Tunturibacter gelidoferens: one gene and its partner. The protein of the gene in region 1 interacts with the protein of each later gene in a pairwise test. Links are inferred from orthologs where the notes say so. Each region holds a gene or a part of one and is shown in the gene's direction. Other genes may lie near its edges.

Region 1 (9,300 bases):
CGAGGGTCGCAGCGGCTACAGTGGCGGCGGTGGCTGGGGCGAAGGGCGTCTCACCGGGAAGGTTCGCGGCGTTGGGATAGGTGCCGAAGTAGTGATCGAAGGAGATGTTCTCGCCGAAGATGACGACGACGTGCTTAATGGCGACCGGGGCTGTGGTCGGCGTTGGCGGCGGGGTGGTGTTGGCGTTGCCGTTGCCTGGAGGCGTGCTGACCGTGCCCTGGCCGCAGCCGCTTAGGATAAGGGTCGTGGACAACGAGAGGGCGAGAAGTTTCCGAATCATTTTTGAGGCCTCAAAAGTTGGTAGAGATGCGGTGCTCCTTATTGTTAGGTCTGAAAGTGACTGGATTTATGAATTGAAGTTGAATGCCAGATGAATTAATGGAGTGTGACTTCTCCAAAGGGGCGGTCAGTGCGTCGTTGAGGCCGAAGTGGGTGGGCCTCTTACAATCGGAGTAATGGGATTTTCATTTGAGGTAGATCGGACTGCAGAGGGTGGTGGGCGGAGGGGGCGGCTGAGGCTGCCGCATGGGGTGGTGGAGACTCCGGTGTTTATGCCGGTGGGGACGGCGGCGAGTGTGAAGGCGGTGCCTCAGAGTCTGTTGGAGGAGGTTGGCGCGGGTGGGAAGGGGGCGCAGATCATCCTGGCGAATACCTACCATCTGTATCTGCGGCCGGGGCATGAACTGGTGCGGCGGATGGGTGGGGTACATCGGTTTATGAGCTGGGAGCGGCCAATGCTGACTGACTCGGGCGGGTTTCAGGTCTTTAGTTTGAGTAAGTTGCGAAAGATCTCGCCGGAGGGAGTGGAGTTTCGGTCGCACTTGGATGGGAGTAAGCACTTCTTCTCGCCGGAGCACTCGATGGATGTGCAGATTGCGCTGGGGGCGGATGTTGCGATGGTCTTCGACGAGTGCGTGGAGACGCCGGCGACGTGGGAGAGGACGCGGGAGTCGATGGGACTGACGCATGCATGGGCGCAGAGGTCGAAAGATCACTTTGAGTTACATAAGGATCGGGTGCCGTGGTTTTCTGAGAGGCAGGAGCAGACGCAGAGCCTGTTCGGGATTGTGCAGGGTGGGATGTATGCGGATTTGAGGGAGGAGAGTGCGAAGCGGCTGGTGGAGATGGATCTGCCGGGGTACGCGATCGGCGGCCTGGCGGTGGGGGAGCCGCGGGAGGTGACGCGGGAGATGATTGCTCGGACGCTGGAGCATCTGCCGAAGGACAAGCCGCGGTATGTGATGGGGGTGGGGTATCCGGATGAGATTGAAGAGTATGCGCGGATGGGTGTGGACATGATGGACTGCGTGCTGCCGACGCGGTCTGGGCGGCATGGGCTGCTGTTTACGTCGGAGGGCAGGATCAATATTAAGAAGAAGGAGTATGCGGAGGATCAGGGGCCGATCGATGCGACGTGTGGGTGCATGGTGTGCCGGCGGTATACGCGGGCTTATCTGCGGCATCTGTTTGCTTCAGGTGAGCCGTTGAGTGCGGTGCTTAACAGCGTGCACAATATCGCGTTCTATCTGGATACGATGGAGAGGGTGCGTGGAGATCTGGCTGGGGCGGGCGAAGTTAGTTGAGATTATTTCTGACGTAGATTCTGTAGCCAAGGGGCTTCGAGGGACTGCTGCCTGCCTTGACCATGTGCGGGGGGATTCGTTCGGCGTCGAGATGGTAGGTGGCTTTGAGATAGTCGTGGAATTGGGGCCAGCGGCTCACCTTTTGATAGGTGTAGCCGGGACTCTGGGTGGCTGGGTCGCAGTCGTTGCTGGAGATGACGAAGACGGCCGGGGGATTCTTCATGATGGCCTTCCAGAAGGCTTCGCGGGATCGGTCTCGTTCGGCACCGGGTTGATCGGAGAGCATGTAGCAGTCGTAGAGGTAGCCGGTGGCTTGCACGAGGCGCATGTTGTAGAGCGTGGGGATACAGCCGTCGGCCATGTCGAGACACTGAACGCGGTTTGCCAGATCCTGGCCGCCGAGGCGGTTGAGGTCGGCGCGGAGAAGGGTGTCGAACTCCTGGTTGTGCCAGTCCTGCCAGAGTGCGTGGGCAGTTGAGCCGACTCCGATGAACAAGACGCTGACTACGATGCCTGCCATGGCGAGGCCCGGCAGAAGCTTGTTATTTGTGGTGAAACGAAGTCGCCGGTTGGCTGGTTTGGTTTTGAGGATGGTGGTGAAGTCGATGCCGATGAGGAGGAGAAGAAAGGCTTCGGAGGGGTAGCGATGGTAGGGAAAGCCCTTCCTTTGGAGATAGAACGAGGCCAGTCCGAAGAGAACGGCTACGAGGAGTGCTGCACGTTCCCAGGTGATCCAGTCTTTTTTGAGGATGACAATGGGAAGCCAAAGCAGCACGACGGGAAGCATGACGGAGGAGATGCTGTGGAGGATGAGATGAGTGTAAGACCGTGGGCCCAGGAGGAGGAAGTAGGGGAGGAGTTGGGTGAGGGTGCGGAGGAAGTCGGCGGTGATGTGCTGGTGTTGGAGCCAACCGAAGATCAGAAGGATGGGCGTCAGCATGCCGATAAGCCCAGCGATGATGTGCGAGGCAAATGGTTGTCGTCTGCGTCGGAGGGTGATGGCGGCCAGAAGCAAAACGGTTGGGGCGAGCAAGAGGACGGAGGGCTTGATGGTGGTGGCGACCCCGCAGAAGAATCCGAAGAGCGCGGTCCAGGGTTTGGTCTTTATTGGTAGAAGTGCTCTGTGATGCGTTCTCAGGTCTGTGAAGAGGAAGGCGTATGCGATCAAGAGGCAGACGGTCATGGTGAGGTCGCGTTGGCCTAGTTGGACGAGGCCGTCGCGGCCGTGGATGAGGGCGAAGAGTGCGGCTGCGAAGAGTGCAGCGAAACGGCTGTAGGGCTTGCAGATGACGAACATGGCGATTGCGGAGACGGCCAGGAGCGCAAGGTCGAAGAGTCGCCACGCGAGCGAGTTGCCGCCGAAGAGGTGCATAACGGCGCCTTCGATCAAGAGCGTCGTCGGCATATTGGGGTCGACGATGTCGCGATAGGAAGCCATGCCGTGGTCCATGAGGAAGACGACGTAGTGCATAAGGGCGGCGTCGCCCATGAGGGGCCAGTGCCAGGTGCGGATGACGAAGAGGAGAAGGCACCCCACGAGGAACACGGAGGAGAGTGTCCGGGTGATGGCGTAAGACCGATCCGACATGGCTTCGATGCTCCCGTGGTGCCGCTGCTTTGCGGACAAACCTTTATTAGAGCATTGCGGCTATGGGTGCCTTGCGGCGCGGCAGGGTCTGGTTATGCAAGGCACAGGGAGTCGTGATTTTGTTTGAGTTCGAGGCAGAGTGCTTCGACGACGAGGTTGTGGTCTTCGCGCTGCGGCAGGCCGGAGACGGTGATGCAGCCGATGACGCCTGCGCCGGTGACGTGGAGCGGGAAGCTGCCTCCGTGGGCGGCATAGTCGGCGTCGGGGAGGTTGTAGCGTTCGCTAAAGGTGCGGCTGCTCTGCTCAAGTGCGAGGCCGATGGCGTAGGAGCTGCGGTGGAAGCGGGCGACTACGTTCGATTTGCGCTGCACCCAGCGGGGGTTATCCGGCGTGGTGCCGGCGAGGGCTGCGTAGAAGAGCGGCTGGTGAGGCTGGCCGAAGCGGCGAATATCGATGACGAGGGAATGATTGCGGGAGACGGCGAGATCGCGGAGGCTTTGGCCGAGACGCCAGGCTGTGTCGTAGTCGAAGGCGGAGAAGTGGAGCTCGGCTTCCTGGCGAGCGATTGCGGCGAGGTCTTCGGGGATGGGCATGAGCGGCGCTTCCTTCCTGCTTCGGTCGAACATGGTTCAAACGACTCGTTGCAGACAGTTTATGAGATAGAAGGTTGACGTTCCGACTTGCGGCAAAGGTTTGCGCGAAGTTCGTACGGATGGGCGTAGGCTTTGAGAGCTCGTTTGAGAGGAGAGTGCGGATGACCGCACAGGACTATCGACGGATTGCATTGAGATTGCCGGGAGCTTCCGAAGGATCGCATCAAGGGCATCCTGACTTCCGGGTGGGAGGGAAGATCTTTTGTACTCTTGCATTTGAGAAGGAGGGCTATGGCGTTCTGAAGCTGAGTCCAGAGGAGCAGGCCGGACTGGTGGAGGATGCGCCGGAGGTGTTTTCCCCTGTCCCTGGAGGGTGGGGACGTGGTGGGGCTACGCGCGTACGACTGGATGCGGTGAGCGCGGATGTGCTTGAAGGGGCTTTGAAGATGGCCTGGAAGCGACGTTTGACGAAGTGATCGCGCCTTGACAGGGTGTTGCGGTTACGCGATGCTAAGGGGCTAGGCACACTTTTTGCACAATGAGCGAAGTTGCGTGCAGTTGGGCGCGCTCGCGTGTGTTTTTGGGTTGGTTGCGGCGAAGAGGAATTGAGTGGTTGAACGGAGTTTTGATTGATGCTTGCGATGTGGTTGCAGAGTGCGGCTGGGCTGGGTAATCTGGGCAGCCTTGCGTTGCCGATCCTGTTCTTTGTGGTGCTTTACTTTTTGATGATCGCGCCGAACCAGAGGAAGCAGAAAAAGTGGCAAGAGATGCTGGGGCAGCTGAAGACCGGCGACCGAGTCACTACCAATGGCGGTATTCGCGGCACGGTTCTGACCGTAAAGGATGATCTTGTTGTCCTGCGGGTTCAGCCGGACGGCGTGAAGCTTGAGTTCGTCAAGAGCGCGATTGCCGCTGTGACGACGGACGAACAGGCTGCCTGAACGAACACTTCAAAATAGGCTGTAGCAAATATTAGATGTAGGCACGTTTATTAGATGTAGGCACGTTGAGATTGAACCGTTAACAACGGACGAGGAAGAAACAAGGATAGCGACGGCGGTACCGGAGCATGGCACTGCGGTTGCATCCTTCAATAAAGATCATGGGCAAGAATCTGGCCGGGAAATCGGCATTCATCGTTGCGGTACTGGTGATCTTCTGTTTCGGCATCGTGGGCATTCCCCACGGCGGGCTCACGCAGTCGATCAAAGATCGTATCCACCTGGGGCTCGACCTAAAGGGCGGCACCCACCTGGTGCTCGAAGTGCATGTGGCTGAGGCAATAGGTTCGGCTACGGACCGCGATGTCGCGAGACTTGAGGCCGACCTGCAGAAGGCCGGAGTGGTTGGCGCGATAGTAGGAAAGACGGATCCATCGCGGCCACAGACGATTATTGTGTCGGGTATTCCGGCGGCGAAGTTGAGCGACGCTCGCTCGGTGCTACAGGGGAATGATTATTCGACTTATGATGTCGCGACTACAGCCGACGGGAACTCGGCGTTGACGATGAAAGTCGGAGCGGTGCGTGACCTTGAGACGAGGACGCTTGATACCTCGATCGAAACGATTCGCGAGCGCATCGATAAGCTGGGTGTTAGCGAGCCGGTGATCCAGAAGTACGGGCTGGGCGAGAACCAGATCCTGGTGGAGTTGCCGGGCGTCGATGATCCAGCGCGTGTGGAAGAGATTATTCAGTCGACTGCCAAGCTGTCGATTCATGCGGTGACGGGTGGACCTTACGAGTCGGACCAGGCTGCAATGCAGGCGAACGGTGGGGTGATTCCTCCTGATTCGATGCTGGTGCATGGGACCGGTTCTGCCGGAGCTCCGGACCAGATCTGGCTGCTGAAGCGGGTGAGCGAGGTGGAGGGTACGGACTTCCGCGATGCGCAGCCGGGACAGGATCAGAACGGCCGGCCGAACATCCGCTTCAACCTGACGACTGAGGCAGGGGATCGCTTCTACAAATATACCGAGGCGCATACGGCTTCGAGCGCGACGCCGGGTTCGATGGCGATTGTGCTGGATAACAAGGTTCGCGAGGTTGCGGGAATTCAGTCGGCGATTCGCGATAGCGGCGAGATCACCGGCGCGTTTACGCAGCAACAGGCGAACGATCTGTCGCTGATGTTGCGCACGGGCGCGCTGCCGGCTTCGATCTCTTACCTCGAGACGCGAACGGTTGGGCCGAGCCTGGGCGCTGCTTCGATTCATCAGGGCGTGGTCGCGGCGATTGCCGGCATGCTGGCGGTCATGATCTTCATGCTGATTTACTATCGCGGCGCGGGGATCAATGCGGATCTGGCGCTGATGTTGAACCTGATTATTTTGCTTGGGTTTATGGGCTTTACTGGATCGACTCTGACGCTGCCCGGAATCGCGGGCGTGATCCTGACCATTGGCATGGGTGTGGATTCGAATGTGCTGATCTTTGAGCGCATCCGCGAGGAGTTGAGAGCTGGAAAGACAGCCTCGGCGGCGGTTGAGCAAGGGTTTAAGCATGCGTTAGTGACGATCATCGATACCCACGTGACGACCATCGTTTCGGCGTTGATCCTGTTCCTGTTTGGTTCCGGACCGGTGCGTGGGTTTGCGGTGACGCTGGCGTTTGGTCTGTTCGCCAACCTGTTTACCGCGGTGTTGGTCTCGCGCGTGATCTTTGACACGATCCTGCAGAAGAAGGAACGCGGCGCGGCGCTGTCTATTTAGATTTCGAGAGATTGCGGAGCCATTGGCTGCCGCTGAGGGTTTGAGCTTGGAACTGTTTCGTACAACAAATATTGATTGGCTCGGGAAGAAGTGGTACTTCCTTGGGTTTTCCCTGATTTTTTCTGTGCTGGGTGTGCTGAGCATGCTGTTCTGGCACCACATTCCGCTTGGGGTTGATTTCAAGGGAGGCACGCAGGTTCGCGTGGCCTTTGACCAGACTCCTAATGAGGATCATATCCGGCAAGCGATGGACCGCGCGGGCGTGCACGACGCACGGATTCAGCGCGTCAGCGATCCCAGCGGCCATGCGGCGAACAAGGTGATTATTGCGCTGCCGGAGTCGACGGCGACCGATCAGTCGCACGATGCCGGGCGCCAGAGCGTGGAGAGTGCCCTGAGCGCCAACTACCACGACTCGGCGTTTACTGTGGAGCAGGTTGAGATTGTTGGGCCTACGGCTGGGAAACAGCTTCAGAAGCAGGCTTGGCTGGCGACGTTGTACTCGCTGATCGGGATGCTCATCTATCTATGGTTCCGGTTTGAGCTGATCTACGGCGTGGCGGCGGTGGTCGCGGTGTTCCACGACACACTGATTACCGTTGGCGCGTTCAGTTTGACGAATCAGGAGATAACCCTTACCGTTATCGCTGCAATCCTAACGTTGATTGGTTACTCGATGAACGACACGATCGTCGTCTTCGACCGCATACGCGAGAATCTGGCGCTTTCGCGGAGGGAGTCGCTGCATGATGTTGTCAATCGGAGCATCAATCAGACGCTGAGCAGAACGGTTATCTCTTCGGGACTGACCTTTCTGACGGTGCTTTCCCTGTATTTATTTGGCGGTGAGGTATTGCATGGGTTTTCCTTTGCGCTCGTTGTCGGCATCCTAATTGGTACCTACTCGTCGATCGCTGTGGCGGCACCGATGCTGGTGGCGTACCAGGACTGGCGGGTAAGCAAGGGCAAGTCGGTGACGTTACCTGCGGGTAAGCGCGCGAAGGTGTAGGGATTGGCTCTTCTGCCGATGTAATAACGGGAACAAAAGAAATGGCTGGGAACAAAAAGCAACAACGCGGTGTCTAAAGAAAAATAGCTCTTCTTCACAGTAAAGAGGCTGCATATGTTCGAATCCTCGTTGATGGAATCCGGCGGCCAGATCAAGACCAAGTCCAAGTACTGGATGATTGGGACCTTTATCTTCAATGGCGCGATCCTGGCAACCATGATCCTTATTCCGCTGCTGTATCCGGAGGCTTTGCCGAAGACGGCAATGACCGCGATGCTGACAGCGCCGCCTCCACCCCCTCCTCCACCACCCCCTCCGCCACCGCAACAGATCGTCAAGCCGATCAAGATGGTGTCAGAGATCGACGCAGGTCTTCACGCTCCTACGAAAATTCCAAAAGATATCAAGATGCTGAAGGAAGATGCTGCACCTCCTCCGCAGGTCGCCGGCGTTGCCGGCATGGCGGGTATGGGTAGCGGCAACGGCGTCCCGGGTGGCGTGATGGGCGGAATCGGCACTGCGCCGACTCCGGTTGTCAAAGTTGCTCCTCCGAAGGGTCCGCAGCGCGTTTCAAGCGGCGTAGTGGCTGGTAACAAGCTTTCGGGGTCGAATCCGGTTTATCCTCCGATCGCAAGGGCTGCTCACGTCTCGGGTGCTGTCGTTCTGCACGCCGTGATCTCGAAGAGCGGTACGATCGAAAAGCTCGAGGTGGTCAGCGGTCCTGAGATGCTTCGGTCCGCGGCTGTATCGGCCGTCCAAGGTTGGCGCTACAAGCCGTACTTCCTCAATGGCGAGCCGACCGAGGTGGACACACAGATCACCGTCAACTTCAACTTTGGCGGCGGCTAAACCAAGGCTCATCACGCAGCAACGTCTCTCGCGGGTCTCCCAAAGGTGTCGAACTTTTGGGGGATTCCCGGGTCAAGATTCTGAAAGTTAGAGTTCTACCAGGAGGAAATATTCCAGTGATTCTCGCTCATCTAGCAACAACCTTCGCTCACGTTCCTGCTTCCCTCGCCCTGTACTTTGAAGAGGCGCAGGTCAGCTTCAGTGTTATGGGTCTCTGGTCCAACATGGGCTGGCTGGCTCGTTGCGTTGTCATCTTCCTTTTCATCATGTCGATCTGGTCGCTCGCTGTGATCATCGATCGCGCTCTTTACTTCTCTGCAGCCCGCAAGCAGTCTCGTGAGTTTGCGCCGAAGGTTGCCGGCGCGTTGAAGGACGGCCGTCTCGATGAGGCGATTAAGGTTGCTGACCGTTCCAAGAAGTCGCACCTCGCCGAAGTTGTTACGGCTGGTCTGCAGGAGTTCCGCAGCTTCGGTTCTGGCGGTACGATCACCGACGAGCAGATTGAGAGCTCCAAGCGCGCACTTGAGCGCTCTGAGGCTATCGTTCATGCCAAGCTGAAGCGCGGTCTGGGCGGTCTGGCCACCATCGGTTCGACGGCGCCGTTTATCGGTCTGTTCGGTACCGTAGTCGGTATTTTGAACGCCTTCCAACAGATTGCAACTCAGAAAACCTCTGGTATCGGTGCAGTCGCCGGCGGTATCTCGGAGGCCCTCGTAACGACCGCCTTCGGTCTGCTCGTCGCCATCCCTGCCGTTATGACGTTCAACTACTTCACCGGTAAGGTTGAGGCTTTCGACGTCGAAATGGACAACAGCTCGAGCGAACTGGTCGACTACTTCATCAAGCAGAGCCACCGGTAGGGCTTCGGTCCAGAAGCGTAAGGCCAATCAGCAGTACTCTGCGGGAATCACATCTCTGATAGGTCCTCCGGATGTCGCCAGCGAACGGCAGCCGGAGGCCTAACAGGC
Region 2 (9,463 bases), 370 kb from region 1 along the record:
CCGCCGAATCCACCTTCGCGTAGAGCCTCGTCTCATAGTGGGTACTCACTGCCGCCGCCAGATGCCCGCCAGCAGAAAACCCCAGCACACCAATCTTCTTTGGATCAACCTTCCACTCCCCAGCCCGAGCCCGCACCATCCCCACCGCTCTCTGTGCATCCTCAAGCGCCGCAGCCGACTTCGGATAAGGCCCCGTCCCCGGCACCCGATACTTCAGCAGAAAGCACGCAACCCCTCGCGAGTTCAGCCACTCGCAAACCTCGGTCCCCTCCAGATCCATCGCCAGAATGCTGTACCCACCTCCCGGAAACACCACGACCCCAGCACCATTGCCCACCTTCGGCACATACACCGTCAGCGTAGGCACCGACACATCCCCCAACCGCACCACCGGCCTTCCCGCAATCTTCTCGCTCGCCGCCGTCGAAGTGTCCGCCTCCGGCCCCGTCGCAGCAGCAGCCGCACCCGGAACCCCCTTCGGCCAAAGCTTCACCACCGCATGCTCCGCCCCCGCAGGCCAACTCGAAGACTGCCCCCAAGCCACAGCACATCCAGCAACCATCAAAAAAACCGCCACCACTCGCCGCATCACAAATCCTCCCAGGTCACCCAGCAATCATCACCGGATGCCTCGCGTCGGGCAAGCCACCCCCAGAAGCGAATCATCAGATCGCGCGAGTAACAGGGATCTCTTTCAACGAGACGAATCCCGTCAAGCAAGCTACCAGCCAAGGCTTACTTGGGATTCCGTGCATGTGATACGTCAAGGAGCTTTGAGGGCTCAACATCCTGCCCTGTCTTCATGTCAGCAGCCGTAGGAACCCATGCCGCCTGAGGTTTGTCAGAGTCACGAGGCGTCTCAGGCTTCGGCCGCTCTCGCGGATTCTCTGGATCCTCAGGCTTCTCCTTCCGCTTTCTCATTCGCGAATCAAGGCTTCCCGCCAGCACAACCAGCGACCCCACCAGCGCGAACCCCGACTTGAAATCGATCCACGCCATCTCAGTCCGCCGTCCTTATCGCGGCCGCGCTCCCAAGAATCAATACCCCAATCCCGTAGTACCAGCTGTGCATCTGAACCCGGCCGTCGGGAATCATCGCCCTCGTCGTCTCGCTATGGAGCATCGTGCTGATAACCCCAAACTCGAACGAAACCATGACGGTGTACGCGATCACAAAACCAACCGACAATACGTCCCAGATCGTCTTCTTGCGGATCATCACAAATCGTCCGAGACTATCCCCAACCAGCGCCACACAGATCAGATAAACATCCCCTCGTTCGATCGCCTCTTTGAACCCGGAGGCCGTTTTGTTTAGGTCATCCCCCGTCAGTGCAAAGGCGAGCGGAATCATCGCAAACGCAAAACCAAAGATCCCCCACACCAGCAGTTGCTTCCACGGCAGCGTGCTCAGCGTGAGTGTCCTCATGCCCGTCATTGTGCTCCCACTTTGACCCAAAGTAGGATCTTTTTTTGCGCGTCTCTTCCCACTGACTGCATGGTTTTCTTTCGTTTACTCCAAACTAACCAGCATGGACAGTTAGCGTGAAAACCAAATGAAGAGAACCCTCTTTCGCAGATCACTCTCTTGGTTTCGATAGGCCAAGAGTTATCAACCGCGATCCATTTCCAAACAGCGACCACCCATCGCTATCCTCAGCCATCACAACATAGGGAAAGCGCCGGTAGACAGCTGCAATCCACCTCTTCCGACTGCTCTCTATTTAAACCAGCCATTACGCAGTAGGTATGCCATCGTCCGGTCCTCACGTATAGGCCTTCGTTCGAATCTTCCTCACCCTGTCGATACTCCAAACCACTTATATCGGCCCAACCAAAGCGCACATACCCTTCGCCCCACCCACCCAGATCGCCACTCGCCACGATCTCTGTGTCCGTAACTCGCAACTCTCCACCTTTATCTCGAAACAGAAACCAGACAGACGAACCAAAAACGAAAAGCACAAAGACCAGCGAAACCCAATGCTCGTTTCGACAAGCAACATACCCCCACACGGCTAAGAATAACGGGACCAAGAGATCGACAGCACGCCTTGTCCCTGTCGCCTTGATCAGCAGCAGGTCGCCCTGTTCGACAACCTCAACCTGCTTCGCTGAGCCAAACCAGTTCATGGCAAGAGTTTAGACTGCACTCTCGCTAACCTGCCTCCTTTTCTGTGTCAAAGCCCGAGGCCGCAGCAACATTTAGACTAATAGCCGTACATCATGAATATTCTCACCGCCTGGCTGCGCACCTACGTCCCCAACATTCCGGTCGATGATCACCAACTCGCCGGAGCTCTCACCCTCCGCGGCATCGCCGTAGAAGGCATCCACTCTTTCGGCCCAAACAACGGCCACCTCTTCGAGATGGACATCACCACCAACCGCGTCGACGCCATGAACCACTACGGCATCGCCCGCGAGGCCGCCACCATCTACAACCTGCCGTTGGCCCCCCTCAACCCCAAACTCCCCATCGGCACCCTGGTCGACGAGCCCTTCTCCGTCCGCATCGCCCCCGAAGCCAAAGGCCTCTGCGGCCGCTTCACCGCGCAAGTCATCCGCAACGTCACCATCGCCCCCAGCTCCGCCCACGTCGCCGACTACTTCACCCTCCTCAACCAGAAACAGATCTCGAACGCCGTCGACGCCTCCAACTTCGTCCTCCACGGCATGGGCCATCCCACCCACGCCTTCGACCTCGGCAAGATCGAAGGCGGCATCATCGTCCGCCTCGCCCACAAGGGAGAAAAACTAAAACTCCTCGACGGCACCGACCGCACCCTCGAAGCCGACGACCTCGTCATCGCTGATCACAAAAAAGCCCTCTCGCTCGCCGGAGTCATGGGCGGCTGGGACTCGATGATCACTCCCGAGACAAAAAACATCCTCGTCGAAGCCGCATGGTTCGACCCCGCCACTGTCCGTCGCAGCTCGCGCCGACACGGCCTCCACACCGACGCCTCCCACCGCTTCGAGCGCGGAGCCGACTTCAACGCCGCCCCCATCGCCAACGCCCTCGTCACCCAGCTCATCCTGCAAAGCGGTGGCGCCCAGAGCGGTAGCCCCGAAGCCCAGGGAAACGGAAAGCTAGAGGGCGAACTCATCGACCTCATCGACCCCGACATAGCCGCGCGCACCGCCAACCGTCCCCCCATCGAGCTCTCCGTCCAACAAGTCCAGCGCCACCTCGGCACCACGATCGACCCCCAGGGCATCACCTCCGAGATCGTCGCCCGGTACCTCACCTCCCTCGGCTGCGAGCTCCTCCTGCAAGGACTAGACCTCTACTCCACCAAACTCCCCAGTTGGCGTCTCGACCTCGAGCGCGAGATTGACCTCATCGAAGAGGTAGCCCGCGTCTACGGTTACAACCGCTTCGCCAACACCCTCCCCGCCCCCGCCGTAGTCATCACGGAACCAACCCAGGCGAAGGAAGCCGCCGTCCGCACCCGCCTCCTCGCCCTCGGCTTCAGCGAATCCATCTCCAGCACCTTCGCCTCGCAGCACGACTCCGACCTCTTCTGCCCCACAAAGAATTTGAATCCGCTCAACAGTCCGGGTGCCCCACATCTCGACTCTGAGATGTGGGCATCGTCCGAAGGACGACCGCTCTCCTCCACTCCCCGCGCAACCGTCCCCCTGGAGAACCCTCTCTCCGAAGAGGCCTCTCTCCTGCGCCCCTCCCTCATCCCCGGCATGGTCACCATGCTCGCCCACAACCTCAACCGCGACGTCCGCGAGGTTCGCCTCTTCGAGCAGGGCCAGGTCTTCACCGGCACCATCCCCGCCGACGGCAACTACATCTCCGAAGTCCACGAGTCCCCGCAACTCTCCCTCGGTCTCACGACCAATTCAGCCCGATACTCCAACCTCTACTCCGCCGAGGACGCTCCCTTCTTCGAGCTCAAAGGCGCCATCGAGTCCCTCCTCTCTCTCTTCGACCTGAGCGCAGCAAAGGACACCTTACCCCCACACGTTCCAGCGTCAGAGAGAGAATCGTCATCTCGACCGGAGGCGGCGCTTTTGCCGCCGGAGCGGAGAGACCCCCGCATTTCGTCGATGCAGCCGCTTAGCTTCTCGGCGGCCGCCCCCGCCTGGCTCCAGCCCGGCCGCAGCGCCACAGCGCTCGTAAACAACCACCCCATCGCCCACTTCGGAGAACTGGTTCACACGCAAAAAGAAACCCGCAAGCTACGCCAGCCCCTCTACCTCGCGCAGCTCGACCTCGCCGCCCTCTACGAGCTCCCCCTAAAAAAAGTCACCGCCCACGACCTCTCCCGCTACCAGGCCGTCGAGCGCGACTTCTCCTTCGTCTTCCCAGACTCCACCCAATGGCAAGCCGTCTCCTCTGCAATCCACGCTCTCGCCATCCCCGAACTCCAAAGCCTAAAGCCCATCGAAGTATTCCGCGACGCGAAGAAGTACCCCGGCGTCTACTCGCTCCTCCTCCGCACCATCTTCCAGTCCAACGACCGCACCCTCCGCGAAGACGAGCTCACCGACTGGTGGACCCGCATCATCGCCGCCCTTACCGCCCTCGGCGGCACCATTCGCGACGGCGCAGAGAGCCCCGCCAAAACAAGCTGATCGATTCACCCACTGTTCTGCCGGACGAGATCATCTTTCTTCCGACCAACGGGAGGACCCATGCGGCTGCTCTCACCCAGACTGGTATACCCGCCACGAAGTGGCCGCGCTCCGCGTAGGAGGCCCGTCCGGCAGGACAGTCTCTCCCCAAAAAATAATTCCCAAAAGCCTGTCACATTTTTCGTCACTCAAAAACACGCGGCGAAACCCCACAATCTCACCAGCAAACCACCACACTCACACCACAACTTCACCACACCAAAACCACCCAAAATCGCAAAACCCCCCGGGAAAAACAGCCACTCCACCACAATCACAAATTAATCCGCAAAAAACACGCACCCAAATAGATTCCACCCCGTTTTCCCCAGCAAAATTCCACCCCTCCGCCGTCTATACTGAAAAGAATATGAGCACCTCCACCATTAGCTCCAACATCAGCGTCGATGAGTTCCAGGCCCTCGAACAAAAAGTCCTCCGCGCCGTCGAAGTCGTCAAGCGCGAACGCGAAGCCCGCGCCGCCGCCGAAGCCGAAGTAGCCACCCTCCGCGCTCAGCTAGCCGAGTCGCAAAGCCTCTCCACCATGGTCGAATCCGAGCTCACCACACTCACCAAAGAGCGTGAAGCCGTCCGCCAGCGCGTCGAAAAGATGCTCCAGCAGATGGACGAACTCCTCTAAACCTCACCGCAAGGAGACCCGATGAACCAGACTCTAGAAGCGCAGACTCGCGAAGCCCCCCAGGCCACTCAACAGCCCGCCGCCGAGCCCACGCAGAGCCAGTCCATCGCCGTCGAAATCTACGATCAGATCTACCATCTCCGCGGCACCGACCCCGCTTACATCGAGCGACTCGCCGCCGTCGTCGACGCCAAGATGCGCGCCGTAGCCTCCCACGGCAATACCGTCGACTCGCTCCGCGTAGCCGTCCTCGCCGCCCTCAACATCGCCGACGAGCTCTGCTGCGCCCGCGACCGCAGCGACAACCTCGCCGGCAGCCTGCAGAACTCCCAGCAGTCCCTTCGCTCCCGCGCCGGCGACCTGTCCCACCTCCTCGACGAACTCCTCGAAGACCGCAAAGTCGGCTGATCGTACCGCGGGTACTCGAGTTCCCTATAAAGCTGGATAGAGCAGGTGATAACCTTAAGGGACCCTTGGAGGCTTTCTGTTAAATTGGGCTGCACGTTATTTCCCTATCCTTCGCACCATCAAGAAACATGGTCTTCTTGAAAGTGGAACGCTGCTGGAAATCGGATCTGGACCATTTGGTATTGGAACGTTTCGTAAAGTCCCGTTTACCGGGTGTGACCTCTCCTTCGCAGATAAAGAACAGTGGCCAATGACTCAGCTGGCAGCATCAGCTGCTGAATTACCTCTCGGTGATAGATCCTTTGATATTGTGCTCGCCTCGGATGTTTTGGAGCATATACCTCCGCCTGTCCGAATGAAGGTGATCAGCGAAGCACTCCGGGTGGCCGACAAACTCGTGATCTTTGGATTCCCTTGCGGAAAAGAGGCCCACGACTCCGACAGAGCCCTGCGCCAGGAGTACCTGGACAACAATCTCAAAGTTCCGGAGTGGCTCGAGGAGCATATGGAAGCCGATTTCCCCGAACCAAGCCTGTTCGGCAATCTGCACGGATGGAAGGTTGAGCAATTCAGCAATGAGAGCCTTGGCTTTCACAAATGGATGATGAAGCGAGAGATGAACCGGCTATTTGTTCGTGTCACAGGGCGAATTTCTAGGTCTTTACCCGGCCTTACTGAAAAATTACTCAGGAATAGGGACGGAAATCCCTCATACCGGCAAATTTTTGTGCTGACCAGGATTTAGCGCATCCCTGAGTCACGCGAGACATTGACAAACGCAACCCTGGGATCCCGAACCGACCAATCGAATCCATTAGGACAAGTTGACCCCCGCTGATAGCGGGCTTGGCCATCCTCATGATAAATTCCACGCCCTCGTCGAGATGCACCGCTCCCGGCGTGGCCGACTTGCCATTCTCCGGCCCTACCGTTAGCATCCAAGTTAAGAACTCCGGCCTGCAAAGCAGGTACGCGAACAACGCTGGTTGAACCAACATTCATTGAACAGGGGCCTGGCTCGTAGACATGGTTCGGTGTGCAGTCCTCCAGTCAGGAACGCCTAAAGAGCCACGGCAAGGTCCCGCCGTCTTAGGACGGGTTCACCAGCGCTTCGACGTACGGCCCAGTGGGTCGGTCTTCTTTTCTTCAGATCTGTCCAACCAATCCGCATTTAAAATGAAGCCACGATCTGCGGTTGCAAGGCAGTCGTCATTGCCGTTGCTGTTGCCTGTTCTTTTGTTTGTCATCCCGTAGGGATCTGCGGTTGCTGTTGCTTGCTCTTTTAATTCCGTATTCGCACCACCCCTTGAACCAGACCTTCGAATCCGCCTCAGAACGTGCACCCCTACCTTCTCCACTCCGGCCACCTCCTCCTTCCCACCTTTGGAGTTCTCGCCGCCCTTGGCCTTATGGCCGCCCTCACACTCAGTCTCCGCACCGCCGCAATCGTCGGCCTCGACCCCGACAAGCTCTGGAACGCCGGCCTCTTCACTCTTCTCTGCGCCTTTGCTCTCTCCCGCATCCTTCTCATCGCCACCAATCTCCACAACTTCCTCGCCTATCCCATCCTTCTCCTCACGGTCCCCTCCCTTACCTCCACCGGAATCCTCCTCACCCTTCTCGCCGCGCTCGTCTATCTCCGCATCCGCCACCTCCCGCTCCTCGACACCCTCGACGCCTGGAGTCCCTGCGCCTCGCTCGTCTGGGCCTTCCTCGCCCTCGGACACTTCGCCGAAGGCAGCGACGCCGGCCTCCCCACCACCCTCCCCTGGGGCATCCGCATCCCGCCGAGCCACACCCGCCTCCACCCCGTCGCGCTCTACGCCGCCATCGCCGCAGCAATCCTCACGCTGATCCTCCTAAAGCAGCTAAAAAACCGCCGTCAGCCCGGAGACGCTGTCTCTCTGGCCCTCGCCGCCGCAGGCACGCTCCAGTTTCTCCTCACCTTCTTCCGCCAGCCCTACCCGTACACCACCACCTCCCCCTACATCCTCCTCGACCCCATTCAGTGGATCGCTCTCGGTATGATCGTTGTAGCGGCCATCATCCTGCTGCTGCCAAGAAAGCTGGTCTCCCATGCCGTCTAAGAACATGCTCCCCAAGGGCCAGCGTCGCCGCACCGTAAAACCCGAGTACCGCGCCACCCGAGGCGTAGAAGAGACCATCCCTCCCCCAGTCCCCGTCGTCGAGTTCGACGAAGTCGAAGAAGACTCCGACGCAGTCCGCACCTTCACCGCCGACCCCGCCGCCGCCAACCTCCGCCTCGATCTCTACCTCGCCCAGGCCCTCCCCGACATCTCCCGCGCACGCGTCCAGCTCCTCATCGAAGCCGGCCAGGTCCGCGTCGACGGCAACCCCGCCAAGCCCAAACAAAAACTCCACGGCGGCGAGTCCATCGAGATCGAAGGCTCCCCCCAACCCGCGCCCCTCCACGCCATCCCCGAGGACATCTCCCTCGACATCCTCCACGAAGACAAGTACCTCGCCGTCATCAACAAACCCGCCGGCATGATGGTCCACGCAGGCTCTGGCGCGACCGAAGACGCCCGCAACCGCGGAACCCTCGTCAACGCACTCCTCTTCCACTTCGCCAAACTCTCCGACGTAGGCGGCGATCTCCGCCCCGGCATAGTCCACCGCCTCGACAAGCTCACCAGCGGCCTCATCCTCGTCGCCAAAGACGACAGCACCCACCGCAAGCTCGGCGACATGTTCTCCCGCCGCCAGGTCACCAAAACCTATGTCGCCCTTCTCCACGGCCACGTCAAAAAAGACGACACCACCGTCAACCTCTCCATCGCCCGCGACCTCATCCGCCGCACCCGCATGACCACACGCCGTGCCGACGGCCGCACCGCCGTCTCCCACTTTCACGTTCTCGAACGTCTAACCACTTCCTACGGTCCCTTCACAATGGTTGAGGTCCGCATCGAAACGGGCCGCACCCACCAGATCCGCGTCCATGCCCAGTCCCTCGGCCATCCCGTCGTCGGCGACACGCTCTACGGAGCTCCCCACGCCATCCCCGGCCTCGACCCCGCTCTTAATCTCGAGCGCAACTTCCTCCACGCTGCCCATCTCTCCTTCACCCATCCGCAGACCGGCAAACCGATGGATCTCGCATCCCCGCTCCCTGTCGAACTTGAGTCGTTTTTGCAAGCAATTCGCGCGAATTCGACCACAATTGAGTAGAATCATCCGAGTGACCGCGCCCAACCGAATGAACCAAGTCTCTAGCCTCAAACTCCCCGTTTTTCTGCTCTCTCTCATCCTCGCCGCCACGCCTCTGAACGCTCAAACCGACTCAGGACCCAGCCCGGCGACAAACCCCGCACCATCTGCTCAACCGCCCGCTACTCCGGCTCCCGCCGCCTCCCAGCAGCCGGTCGCGACGCCGTCGCAAACTCCTGCCCAGTCCGGCCAGGCCAGCCCACAGGTCGACGAGCCCGTAACCACCCTTCAAGTCCAGGTCAACGAAGTCAATCTCATCTTCACCGTCATCGACAAGCACGGTAAATTCATCACTGGCCTCAAACGCGAAAACTTCGGTCTCCTCGACGATGGCCGTCCCCCCACCGCCGTTCTACGCTTCACCCAGCAGACTAACCTTCCCCTGCGTGTCGGCATCATGCTTGATACCTCCAGCTCCATCCGTCAGCGCTTCCAGTTCGAACAGGACTCCGCCATCGAGTTCCTCCTCCAGATCCTCCACCTCAACGACCGCGCCTTCGTCGAGGGCTTCGACATCGAAACTGACGTAGCCCAGGACTTCACCAACAACGT

Evidence for each region.
Region 2: the proteins of secD (region 1) and RBB81_RS02930 interact in binary tests that used the Escherichia coli proteins (3 or more experiments, as listed by UniProt). The link is inferred for Tunturibacter gelidoferens from one-to-one orthologs.

Annotation. Positions count from the first base shown.
Region 1 is NZ_CP132938.1:940,319-949,618, reverse strand. Bases 4,288-7,170 are described here. They hold secD (protein translocase subunit SecD), read left to right. Parts: upstream 4,288-4,866; coding sequence 4,867-6,474; downstream 6,475-7,170. Other genes in these bases: secF (protein translocase subunit SecF), read left to right, coding at 6,521-7,170; yajC (preprotein translocase subunit YajC), read left to right, coding at 4,397-4,705. Also shown: RBB81_RS04415 (phospholipase C), read right to left, coding at 1-280; tRNA guanosine(34) transglycosylase Tgt, read left to right, coding at 456-1,583; RBB81_RS04405 (glycosyltransferase family 39 protein), read right to left, coding at 1,576-3,171; RBB81_RS04400 (heme-degrading domain-containing protein), read right to left, coding at 3,264-3,764; RBB81_RS04395 (MmcQ/YjbR family DNA-binding protein), read left to right, coding at 3,926-4,240; more of secF, read left to right, coding at 7,171-7,483; RBB81_RS04375 (energy transducer TonB), read left to right, coding at 7,598-8,332; RBB81_RS04370 (MotA/TolQ/ExbB proton channel family protein), read left to right, coding at 8,449-9,192. UniProt on the Escherichia coli protein: Part of the Sec protein translocase complex. Interacts with the SecYEG preprotein conducting channel. SecDF uses the proton motive force (PMF) to complete protein translocation after the ATP-dependent function of SecA.
Region 2 is NZ_CP132938.1:568,939-578,401, reverse strand. The notes cover bases 1,864-4,909. They hold RBB81_RS02930 (phenylalanine--tRNA ligase subunit beta), read left to right. Parts: upstream 1,864-2,226; coding sequence 2,227-4,593; downstream 4,594-4,909. In the rest of the region: RBB81_RS02945 (alpha/beta hydrolase), read right to left, coding at 1-589; RBB81_RS02940 (hypothetical protein), read right to left, coding at 736-999; RBB81_RS02935 (hypothetical protein), read right to left, coding at 1,001-1,429; RBB81_RS02925 (hypothetical protein), read left to right, coding at 5,003-5,272; RBB81_RS02920 (cell division protein ZapA), read left to right, coding at 5,294-5,680; RBB81_RS02915 (class I SAM-dependent methyltransferase), read left to right, coding at 5,931-6,425; RBB81_RS02910 (prolipoprotein diacylglyceryl transferase family protein), read left to right, coding at 7,018-7,767; RBB81_RS02905 (RluA family pseudouridine synthase), read left to right, coding at 7,757-8,872; RBB81_RS02900 (VWA domain-containing protein), read left to right, coding at 8,901-9,463.